2 regions of the Streptosporangium sp. NPDC049078 genome follow, and region 2 is predicted to be linked to the other one. Evidence: riboswitches for the same ligand, from Rfam matches in the RefSeq annotation. Region 2 holds a riboswitch; the other holds the start of a gene.

Region 1 (5,768 bases), on a different contig from region 2:
CACCTGGACGTTGTTGAAGGAGGCCGAGCGGAGCTTCATCCGCCACGGCGTCTTCTCCCCGCGCGAGACCAGGTAGTAGCCGTTGAGGCCCAGCGGGCTCTCCGTCCAGGCGTAGGTGTGGCCCTCGGGCACCTTCAGCACCTTGGGCAGGCGCTGGTTGACCGGCCCCGGGGGCAGGTCGACGAGCCGCTGCACGCAGACGTCGGCCAGGTCGAGGGAGACCTTCACCTGTTCGAGCAGCACCTCGAACCGGGCGTGGCAGTCTCCCGCCGACCGGGTGACGACCTTCACCGGCAACTCGCCGTAGGCGAGGTACGGCTCGTCCCTGCGCAGGTCGAGGTCGACGCCGGAGGCGCGGGCGATCGGGCCGCTCACGCCGTACTGCATGATCGTCTCGCGGTCGAGGACGCCCACCCCGCGCGTGCGGGCGAGGAAGATCTCGTTGCCGGCGATGAGGTTCTCGATGTCGGGCAGTCGCCGCCGCACGTCGGCCACGGCCTGGGCGACCCGGCCGGTCCACCCCGCGGGGATCTCCTCCTTGAGGCCGCCGACCCGGTTGAACATGTAGTGCATGCGCCCGCCGGAGATCTCCTCCATCACGGCCTGGAGGGTCTCGCGCTCCCGGAACGCGTAGAAGACCGGGGTGATCGCGCCGAGCTCCAGCGGGTAGGAGCCGAGGAACATCAGGTGGCTGAGCACCCGGTTGAGCTCGGCCATCAGCGTGCGCGTCCAGACCGCCCTCGCCGGCACCTCCATGCCGAGCATCCGCTCCACCGCGAGCACGACGCCCAGCTCGTTGGCGAACGCGGACAGCCAGTCGTGCCGGTTCGCCAGCACGATGATCTGCCGGTAGTCGCGCACCTCGAAGAGCTTCTCGGCGCCCCGGTGCATGTAGCCCACGATCGGCTCGGCGGAGCCGATCCGCTCCCCGTCCAGCGTGAGCCGCAGCCGCAGCACACCGTGCGTGGACGGGTGCTGCGGCCCGATGTTGAGGACCATGTCCTCGGTCGCGAGGTCCTTGCCGTCCGCCCCCCGTACGGCCTCGGCTCCAGCCCCCATCCCCACGCTCAGCTCACGGCGCGCGCCTTCAGTCATAGGGCCATGCTGTCACGTCAGCCGCGCGAGGCAAGATCCCGCAGGGCGCCGATCAGTCGGTCGACGTGCTCGGAGGTGGTCCCGATGCCGATGGAGGCGCGGACGGCGGAGGCGGTGACGTCGTCGCAGCCGCCGTCCTTGGCGCCCAGCAGGTGCCGTACGAAGGGGTGGGCGCAGAACTTGCCGTCGCGGACCCCGATGCCGTAGTCGCCGGACAGGGCCTCGGCGACCTCGCGGGCGGTGAAGCCGTCCACCACGAAGGAGACGATGCCGACGCGCGGGTGGTCCGGGCCCCACAGGGACAGCTCGTGGACGCCGGGGACACCTGCGAGGCCCGCCCTCAGGCGCCGGAGGAGGTGCTCCTCCTCGCGGACCAGCGGGGTCCAGCCGGTGGCGGACAGCGCGTCGCAGGCCGCGGCGAGCGCGATGGCGCCCAGCACGTTCGGGGTTCCGGCCTCGTGCCGCGCCTCGGGGTCGTCGTGCCACTCGGTGTCGTCGTCGTTCACGGCCTTCACCGCCCCGCCGCCCCGCAGGTACGGCTCGGCGTCGGCGAGCCAGTCGGAACGGCCGATCAGCGCGCCCGTGCCGAACGGCGCGTAGAGCTTGTGGCCGGAGAAGACCACGTAGTCCAGGTCGAGGGCCGTCAGGTTGAGGCGGCGGTGCGGGACGAGCTGCGCGGCGTCGACGAGGACGCGGGCACCGTGGCGGTGGGCGATGTGGGCGAGCGCCGCGATCGGCCACAGCTCCCCGGTGACGTTGGAGGCGGCGGTCACGACGAGCAGCTTGGGGCCGTCGATCGAGGCGAGGGCGTCGTCGACGGCGCGGACGGCCTCGCCGGGGAAGGCGGGGGCCGCGAGCCGCACGACCCGCTCCCAGGGCAGCAGCGAGGCGTGGTGCTCGGTGTCGAAGACCACGGTGGTGGTGCCCTCGGGCAGGCTGCGGGCCAGCAGGTTGGTCGCGTCCGTGGTGTTGCGGGTGAAGATCACCGAGTCGTCGGGGCGGGCGCCGACGAAGGCCCGCACCGTGTGCCTGGCCTGCTCATAGCGGGCCGTGGTCAGCTGGGACGCGTACCCGGCGCCGCGGTGGACGCTGGAGTAGGCCGGGAGCGCGGCGGCGACGGCGGCGCTCACCGGCTCCAGACAGGGGGCGCTCGCGGCGTAGTCGAGGTTGGCGTAGCGGACGAGCCTGCCGCCCCTGACCGGGACCTCCAGGTCCGAGCCGAGCACGGCCGGGATCGGCCGGTCACCGGACGCGCGGGTCTCGGGGACGGCGGGGGTGGCGGGGGTGCTGATCGTGAGGGTGGACACGCCATGGCTCCTTCGAGGTCATCGGACCCCAACCCATGGCACAGGTGCCTGGAGCCCGCGCTTGTCCGGCACACCTCGTGCCGGACCAGGTCCTCACCCGGGGCACCCCGCCGCGGACGCGAGGGTTGCCGGCCAGCGAGCCGGGGCTTGTCACTGGCACTCATGACCTACGGAGGCACTATAACCGACGTCCCGCAGTGGCCCGCAAGTCCGAAAGGTGAGCGTCCTGGTATCCGGGGCAGGAGCCGGCGCCTGGGAGCGTCCGGCGAATTGACGGCGAGTTGTGATGAAAGGAAGGAACTCGGGGCCTTTCCCGGTCGTCCTGGAGTCAGCCGAAGAAGGTCAAGCCGGCTGGATGATCGCGCGTTCGAGCGTTGGCCGAAGAAATCGGCCGAAGAAGGAGAAGGCCATGGATTGGGTGACCAACCCCGAGATATGGATAGGTTTTTTCACCCTTGTCGCCCTGGAGATCGTCCTTGGGATCGACAACATCATCTTCATCTCGATCCTGGTGGGCAAGCTCCCGCCCGCGCAGCGTGACAGGGCACGCAAGATCGGTATTTCCGTCGCCCTGCTCAGCCGTCTCCTCCTGTTGTTCGCGCTGTCGTGGGTGGTGAGGCTCACGACGCCGATGTTCGAGGTCTTCGGGCAGGGGATATCGGGGCGCGACCTGATCCTGATACTCGGAGGCCTGTTCCTGCTGGGCAAGAGCGTCCACGAGATGCACAGCAGCCTGGAGGGGGACTCCCACCACTCCGAGGGCAAGGTGGCGGCGTCCTTCACCTCGGTGATCATCCAGATCATGATCCTCGACGTCGTCTTCTCGCTCGACTCGGTGATCACCGCGGTCGGCATGGTCGACGAGCTGGGCGTCATGATCGCGGCCGTCATCGTCTCGGTCATCGTGATGCTGATCGCCTCCGGGCCGATCAGCCGCTTCGTGGACCGGCACCCGAGCATCAAGATGCTCGCCCTGTCCTTCCTGGTGCTGATCGGCGTCGTGCTCATCGCCGAGGGGTTCGAGCAGCACATCCCCAAGGGCTACATCTACTTCGCGATGGCGTTCTCGCTGCTGGTGGAGCTGCTGAACATCCGGATGCGCGGCAAGGCGGGCAGGCGCAAGCCGGTCGAGCTGCGTTCTCGCTACGGTGCCGAGGACCAGTCGGGTCGTACGGACTCGGTGGACGGCACGGACGGCACGGCCCCGAAGGACTCGGTGGACCTTGCGCACCGGGCCGATCCTGAGGCTCCGGTGACCGCGGTGGCCCAGGGGGTTCCGGCGAGCCGGACCGGTCCCGCGGACGGAGTGGATGAATCATCCGAAAAGGGAAATTCGGACAAGCGGCCCGACTCCTGACCAGGATTACGATGATTACGTGCGCTTTGATCCCTGGAATCCGGAATTCGTCGCCCATCCCTACGACGTCTACGACGAGCTGAGGCGGGAGCGGCCGGTCGGCTTCTTCGAGCCGACCGGCCAATGGCTGGTGGCGAGGCACGCCGACGTCAACGCGCTGCTGCGAGACCGCAGGCTCGGCCGGTCCTACCTGCACATGGCCTCGCACCAGGAGTTCGGCAGGCCGGACGACCCCGAGTTCCAGGACCCGTTCTGGCGGGTGATCAGGGCAGGGATGCTCGACGTCGAGCCGCCGGTGCACACCAGGCTCCGGCGGCTGGTCTCGAAGGCGTTCACCCCCCGCATGGTCCAGGCCCTCCGCCCCAAGATCGCCCGCATGGCCGAGGAGCTCGTGGACGTCTTCGTCGAGCGCGGCGGAGGCGACCTGATCGCCGAGGTCGCCGAGCCGCTTCCGGTCACCGTGATCGCCGAGATGCTCGGCATCCCCGAGTCCGACCGGCACCTGCTGCGCCTCTGGTCGGCCGACATCTGCGGCATGTACGAGCTCCAGCCGTCGGTCGAGGCCCAGCACACCGCCGTACGGGCGGCCGAGGAGTTCTCCGCCTATCTCGTCGAGCTGGCCCGCGCCCGAAGGGCCGACCCCGGCGACGACCTGATCAGCGCGCTCGCCCTGGTGGCCGACGAGGGCGACCGGCTCACCGAGGAGGAACTGGTCGGCACCTGCGTGCTGCTGCTCAACGCCGGACACGAGGCCACCGTGAACGTCACCGGCAACGGCTGGTGGTCGCTCTTCCGCAACCAGGCGGAACTCGACCGGCTCCGCGCCGACCACACCCTGCTGCCCACGGCGATCGAGGAGCTGATGCGCTGGGACACCCCGCTGCAGATGTTCGAACGCTGGGTGCTCGAGGACGTCTCGGTGGGCGGGATCGACATCCCGCGCGGCTCCGAGGTGGCGCTGCTGTTCGGCTCGGCCAACCGCGATCCCGAGGTCTTCGCCGACCCCGCCCGCCTGGACGTGAGCCGGGCCGACAACCCGCACATCTCCTTCGGCGCCGGCATCCACTTCTGCCTCGGGGCGCCGCTGGCCAGGGTGGAGCTGATCGAATCCTTCGGCGCCCTCCTGCGCAAGGCGCCGAAGATGGAACTCGTCACCGAACCCACCTGGGGTCCCGGCTACGTCATCCGGGGCCTCACCGCCCTCGATGTGCGGGTCTGAACCGGTCCGGAGCACACGGTGGCCGGCGACGACCCGGACCGCGACAACCCGGACCGCGACAACCCGGACCGCACCGTATCCCGCGACATCCCGCGGCCCGACGGCCCGGTCCGGGGCGCATCCCGTCGGTGTCGGCGAAGCGATCGGTCGTTCCGCCGGGGGCTCGCCACTCTCAGTGGCGGCTCTGAGAGAGCCAGCCGAAGCCGCCGAGGCCGCCGGGGGCGATGAGCTCGGCCTCCTCGGAGGCCCTTGTGAGGGCCCGCAGGTAGCCGCGCGGGTCGTTTCCCGCCTGCTCGACCGGCGGACGGCTCCCGGTGACGCCCAGGGCGCGCAACGCCTCGCGCTGCGTGGTCAGCGCCGTCGTGACGGCTCCGGCGCTCTCGCCGGAGGCCGCGCAGGCGTCGAGCGCCACGTGGGCGGTGATGTCGCACGACCCGTCGGGCACGGGCGCGACCGTCGCTCCGTCCCGGTATCCGGCGAGCGTGCCGTACGGCGGCCGGTCGTCCAGCGCGTGGGAGTAGTCGATCGCGATCGCCCGGCCGCGCGCCAGCCGTACGATCACCGAGGCCCACGCCCTGTCGCGGGGCCTGCCGATCTCGGCACGCTCGCCGGGGGCCCGCATCCGCCACCAGCGGGCCAGCCACGCGAGATCCGCCTCGGAGGGGCTGTCACCGAGCCGCTCCTCACCGTTCGTGATGTTGACCAGGACCAGCCGGGGGCCGTCGGCCGTCTGCTCCACGATGTCGACGGGGACGTTGTCGAGCCACTCGTTGGCGATCACCAGCCCGTG
Region 2 (5,768 bases):
CGGGGTTGCGCTTGTAGTGGACCTCCTGGCCGGGGGTGAACCGGTCGAGGATGAACGGCCCGGTGCCGACCACGTCGACGCCGCCCGCCTTGAGGTCCTTCGCGTTCTTCAGCGACTTCGGGGAGACCTGGCCCGCGTACGGGGAGGAGAGGAAGTCGAGGAACAGTCCGTCGGGGGCCTTGAGCGTGACCTTCAGGGTGTACGGCGCGGTCGCCTCGGCCTTCTCGAAGTTGCGCAGCTGGATGGCGCTGAGCGCGGCGTTGTAGCCGGGTGCGACGAGCTGGTCGAGGTTCGCCTTCACCGAGGCGGCGTCGAACTTCTCGCCGTCGTGGAAGGTGACGTCGTCGCGGAGTTCGAAGGTGTAGGTCAGGCCGTCCTCCGACACCTTCCAGGACGTGGCCAGCCAGGGCAGGAACTCACCGTTCACGCCCCGGGCGATCAGTGCGTCGAACTGGTTGTGGACCAGGAGGCGGGCCTTGTTCTGGCCCCACTGGTGCGGGTTGAAGGTGATCGGCTGTGTCTCCACCGCCCACACGAGCGACCCGCCGTCGCCACTGCCGCCACCGCCGTCCGCACCGGCCTTCGCGCTCGGGGCCCCGCTCTCGGCTCCGCACGCCGCGAGCGCCAGCACTCCGGCGAGCGTCAGGGCGCCCCATCGCAACTTCACGTTCTTCTCCTTGCGCTTCTGTACGACGTGCTTCTGTATGGCGTGCTTCTCTGCGACGTGCTTCCGCACGGCGTTCTGTACGGCGTTGTTCTGTACGGCGTGTTGTGCGGCGTTGTTCGGTACGGCGCGTCCGGCCGGCTCGACGACACGCCGGGTATGGCGATCGGGGCGGTTCACGCGACGTGCCGTCTGATCTGGGTTCCGGCGGCCTCGGAGAGCACGATCCGGGCGAGGGCGTCGGCGTGGCGGAAGAGCGGGGCGTTGAGGCGGGGCCTGGCGAAGCCGGCGGTGGCCCTGCCGCCCACGACCCAGGGGCCGAGGGCGAACCTGCGGGGGTGCGGGCTGCCTGACCTGTCGAGCAGGCGGCGGTCCGCGGTCCGCACGTTCACCAGGCCCGACTCCTCGTCGAGCTCGCCCCGGTCGCGGAGCGCGCCGATGAGCGGGTCGACGGCCCGGCTCACGCTGGGCGCGGGCAGCCGGGCCTCGACGAGTGTGCCGGCCGCGACGCCACCGGGCACGGTGGGGCTCTGTGCCCGCCAGCGTCCTTCATGGTGGTCGACCTTGAGGTTCGCGCCGAGGAAGGTGACCACCCCGGCCCTGGCGAGGGCGCGCATCTCCTCCAGCCGGGATCCCGGCGGACCGCTCGCGACGTAGCTGAAGAAGCCGCCGAACCACGGGTCGGAGATGCCCAGCTCGGCGAGGACGCCGTAGACGGAGAGCAGTCCGAGGATCATGGCGTGGTCGGCGCTGTGCGCGGGGTCGGAGCGCCGTTCCAGGTCGACGGCGAGATAGCCGTGCATCCACTTCTGCAGGCCCGCGTGGTCGCCGAACCGGATGCCGTCCAGCGGCCGGTCGAGCCGGTCGAAGTCGAGCCGGTCCGGGTGCCGGGGCACGGCCTGGCGGATCAGCTTGCGCATCCCGAGGCTGCGCCACTCCTCGGCCGCGAAGCCCTCCTCGAACTCCTCCCAGCCCAGCTTGACCCGCTTGGGGTGGGCGGTGATGAGCTCGTGGTAGTACGCGAAGGCCAGCTCCTTGGCGACGAGCGGCCACACGTCCCTGCGGAAGTCCCACGGCCCCTCGCCCAGCGCCTCGCGGGTGAGGAAGCGCGGCACCGGCGGGCGGGCGCCCTTGAAGGGGTAACCGGTCTTGGAGTGGTACGGCACCCCGCGCCGCGAACCCACGTGCAGGAGGGGCTCTCGCCCGCTGGGCAGGTAGACGAGCTCCCCGTCGTACTCGCGGACGAACCGGCCGCCCCGGCCCGAGGTGAGCAGCACCATCAGGTCGACGAAGGCGAGCCCCATCCCCCGTACGATCACCGGCTCCCTCGCGGGGACGCCGTCCAGGTCGAGGTCCGCCGCGTAGCCGGTGGGCAGGTAGCGCAGCCCCGTACGTGTGGCGAGGCGGGCCAGCGTGCCCTCCTCGCTCGTCGGGGTCACGTCGCCGTGTCCCTGGGCGAGGATCACCGCGTCGACCTCGATCGTCCCGCCGTTCTCCAGCCTCACCGCCTGGCCGCCGGGGACGTCGGCGAGGTCGACGGCGCGGGTGGCGTGCACGTGCACCCGGACGCCCCGCGGCGCGGTCGCCACCGCGTGGCGGAAGACGTGGGAGAGGTAGCCGCTCTGCGCGGGGCGGGTGGCGAACCTGCCGGGGTCTCCGCCGAGCCATTCGGCCAGCGTGGGTCCCGGGCGGATCGGTCCCTCGCACCGCACCGACTCGTCGGTGAAGAGGGTCACGTCGGCCGCGGTGGAGTTCATCCAGAGCAGGTCCGGCTGGTCGCGCCGCCAGACGCGCCCGCCGCCCGGCGGGTGGGGGTCGATCACGTGGACGTCCAGCGACGGCCAGCCGAGCAGGTCGGCGGCGTTGGCGCAGATCCGCTCCACCAGGCAGGTGCCCGTCGGTCCCGCGCCGACGACCGCGATCGAGGCGCTCATACGGCGGCTCTGCGGTGCGGCTCGTCCCAGTCGGCGTACAGCGGCTCGACCGGGACACGCCAGGTGTCGGTCTCGCCGCGGAAGGGGGAGATGACGGTGAAGTCGGTGTTCTCGCGGAATGCGGGGTGGGCGTACAGGTCCCTGGCGTAGGCCCACAGGTTGGTGAAGGCGGTCAGCGGGCGCTCGCTGATCCTGGCCGCCGGGTTGTCGCTCAGGTCGAAGCGGAGCAGGGTCGGCCAGAGCCGTACGTCCGCCTCGGTGATCCCCGAGCCGAACAGGTACCTGCGGTCGGCCAGCCGGTCGTCCAGCTCGTCCAGGAAGGCGATCACCTCTGCGCGCGCCTCGGTGTACGCGGTCTCGGTGGTGGCCGACGCCACGCGGCCCGCCGCCGTGTTGACGATCTCGTAGATCCTCGTGTTGAGCTCGTCGATCTCCGGCCTGAGCTCCTCGGGGTAGAGGTCGGCCTCTGGGTCGCCGCCGAACCGGGTGGCGAGGTCGATCGTGATGTCGGGGAAGTTGTTGCTGACGATGCGGCCGCTCGTCCTGTCCCACAGGACCGGTACGGAGACGTGCCCGTCGAAGCCGGGCTCGGTCGCCTCGTACGCCTGCCGCAGGGTGGTGAAGCCGTTGACCGGGTCGGCCCCGCGCCGCTCGCGGAAGGCCCACCCGCGCCCGTCGCGCTCGTCGTCGACGTAGGAGAGCGAGACCACGTCCTGGAGTCCCCTGAGGGAGCGCACGATGGCGGCGCGCTGAGCGTACGGACAGACGGCCGCGACGTAGAGGTGGTAGCGCCCCGGCTCGGCGGGGAAGGCGGTTGTGCCGATCCGCCCCTGGAAGGGGTAGCGCAGGCCGGACCTGCCACCCGGCCGGTAGTGGCCGTGGGTGTCGAGGTCGACGGGGCTCGCGTGGTTCAGTGTGCTGCTCTTCGGCATCTGGCGCTCCCGGACATGTCGTGGTGACCCCGGTGAAGGGGTCCGCGCTTGCGGCACGCCCACCGTGCCGCCTGGTCTCCCCCGGGGGCACCCCGCCGCGGTGCGAGGGTTGCCGGTCAGTCAGCCGGGGCTTCGCACTGACACTCTTAACCTATTTAGAAGGTAGGAAATACATAGATCTCTGTCAAGCCTTAATGTCGGGGAATGTCCTATGAGAGCGTGAACGTGGTCTACCGCAAGTACGACGGGTCACTGCACTGGCACCACCGCGGCCTGCTGCTCGGCGAGGACGAGCACGGGGTGTGGACGGGCTGCGTGGCCGACTCCAGCGGCCACAAGGGCGACGGCCCCGCGGTCGCCTGGCCGCATCCGTTCGTGATGCTCTTCCCCCGCGACGCCTGGTGGACGGCCGCGTTCAACACGGCACCGCACAAGCACGAGATCTACTGCGACATCTCCACGGTGCCGCGGTGGAGCGACGGTCAGGTCACCATGATCGACCTCGACCTCGACGTGATCAGGGTCCGCGGGAACCTGCTGAAGGGCCGCCGGAGCCGGGTCTTCCTGGACGACGAGGACGAGTTCGAGGAGCACCGGATCAGGTACGCCTACCCGCCCGACGTGGTCGAGAGCGCCCGCGCCTCGGCCGCCTGGCTGATGGAGGCGGTCACCACCCGCACCGCCCCCTTCGGGGACGCGCCGCACTGGCTCACCCTGGTCAGCTGAGCGCGTCCCCTCCGGCCACCTCAGCGGGCGCGGTCGCGGAACAACCTGCCGGACAGCAGCGCCGAGACCAGCAGGAAACCGCCGCACCAGGCCAGCGCCTTCCACGGGTCGCTCCCCACGGGCCTGTCGAGCAGCAGGCCGCGCACGGACTCGATGATCGGCGTGGCCGGCTGGTTCTCCGCGAACCCGTGCAGCCACGTGGGCATGGTGTGGACCGGGACGAAGGCGCTGCTCGGGTAGGGCAGGAACATCACCGCGAAGGTGAAGCCGCCCGCGGCCTCCGGCGTCCTGGCCAGCAGGCCGACCACGGCGGAGACCGCGGAGACGGCCAGGACGAACACCACCAGGATGCCCGCCGCCGCGGCCCAGCCCGCCAGGTCCGCGTCCGCCCGGAAGCCGAGCAGGAAGGCGACGACGAACACGATGACGAGCGAGGTGAGGTTGCGCACGGTACTGGCGGCCACGTGCCCGCCCAGGAACGCCCCTCCGCCGACGTCCATCGACCTGAACCTGTCGACGATCCCCCGGCTCATGTCCTGGCTGACGGCGACCGCGGTCAGGGAGGCGCCGTAGGAGGCGCACATGACGAGGACGCCGGGGACGGCGTAGGTGACGTAGTCGGTGCCGGTCTGGATCGCGCCGCCGAACAGGTAGACGAACATCAGCATGATCATGACGGGCAACAGGAACGAGGTGATCAGCGCGTCGAGGTTGCGCAGCGACAGGCGGACGGCGCGGCCGGTCATGACCGGCCAGGCGACGAGCTCAGACACCGGCCCTCCTCCCCTCGCACCCGACGACGGGGCAGGACACTCGCCGCTCCTCGCTTGTCGAGACGTCCGTCGCCGTGAGGTCAGACACCGGCCCGCTCCCTGTCCGTCGGATTGTCCGTCAGGTTGTCCGTCAGGGCGAGGAACGCGTCGTCGAGCGTGGCGCCTCGCACGGTGAACCTCTCGACCGCGGAACGCCCGGGATCCACCTCGTCCAGCAGGGCGCGGATCTGCGCGGCGCTCCCGTCGGTGGCCGCCTCGACGGTGAGCCTGGCGGGATCGGCGTGCACGGCCCGCGCCCCGAGCAGGCGCGTCACCTCGGCGAACGAGCCGGCGTCGGCCAGGACGAGGTTCAGCCGCCAGGCGGCGACCCTCGCCTTGAGCTCGTCGGCGGTGCCCTCCGCCACCACCCGTCCGCCGTCGAGCAGCGCGATCCTGTCGGCGAGGCTGTCGGCCTCCTCCAGGTACTGGGTGGTGAGGAAGACCGTCGTCCCCGAGTCGGCGAGGCGGGTGATCACCTCCCACATCGCCTGCCTGCTCCGCACGTCGAGCCCGGTCGTCGGCTCGTCGAGAAAGATCACCGATGGTGCGCCGACGAGCCCGGCGGCCAGGTCCAGGCGTCGCCACATACCACCCGAGTACGTGCCGACCCGCCGCTTTCCCGCCTCGACCAGGTCGAACCGCTCCAGGAGCTCGGCCGCCCTGCGGCGGGCCCCCGCGCGTGACAGGCCGGACAGGCGGC

What was found. A riboswitch is a leader RNA that binds a small molecule or an ion and turns the genes downstream of it on or off. The one in region 2 is predicted to bind S-adenosylmethionine.
Region 1: another riboswitch for S-adenosylmethionine. It lies ahead of AB0B90_RS17105 (aminotransferase class V-fold PLP-dependent enzyme); the one in region 2 lies ahead of AB0B90_RS03505 (glutathione S-transferase C-terminal domain-containing protein).

What each region holds. Positions count from the first base shown of each region.
Region 1 covers NZ_JBEZEL010000009.1:177,365-183,132, forward strand. The annotation lists gene AB0B90_RS17100 (NADH-quinone oxidoreductase subunit D) at 1-1,095, opposite strand, end outside; gene AB0B90_RS17105 (aminotransferase class V-fold PLP-dependent enzyme) at 1,113-2,330, opposite strand; SAM riboswitch class IV at 2,455-2,570, opposite strand; gene AB0B90_RS17110 (TerC family protein) at 2,812-3,759, shown strand; gene AB0B90_RS17115 (cytochrome P450) at 3,779-4,978, shown strand; gene AB0B90_RS17120 (SAM-dependent methyltransferase) at 5,151-5,768, opposite strand, start outside.
Region 2 covers NZ_JBEZEL010000002.1:136,099-141,866, forward strand. The annotation lists gene AB0B90_RS03495 (ABC transporter substrate-binding protein) at 1-844, opposite strand, end outside; gene AB0B90_RS03500 (FAD/NAD(P)-binding protein) at 841-2,598, opposite strand; gene AB0B90_RS03505 (glutathione S-transferase C-terminal domain-containing protein) at 2,595-3,530, opposite strand; SAM riboswitch class IV at 3,570-3,682, opposite strand; gene AB0B90_RS03510 (DUF402 domain-containing protein) at 3,735-4,256, shown strand; gene AB0B90_RS03515 (ABC transporter permease) at 4,277-5,029, opposite strand; gene AB0B90_RS03520 (ATP-binding cassette domain-containing protein) at 5,110-5,768, opposite strand, start outside.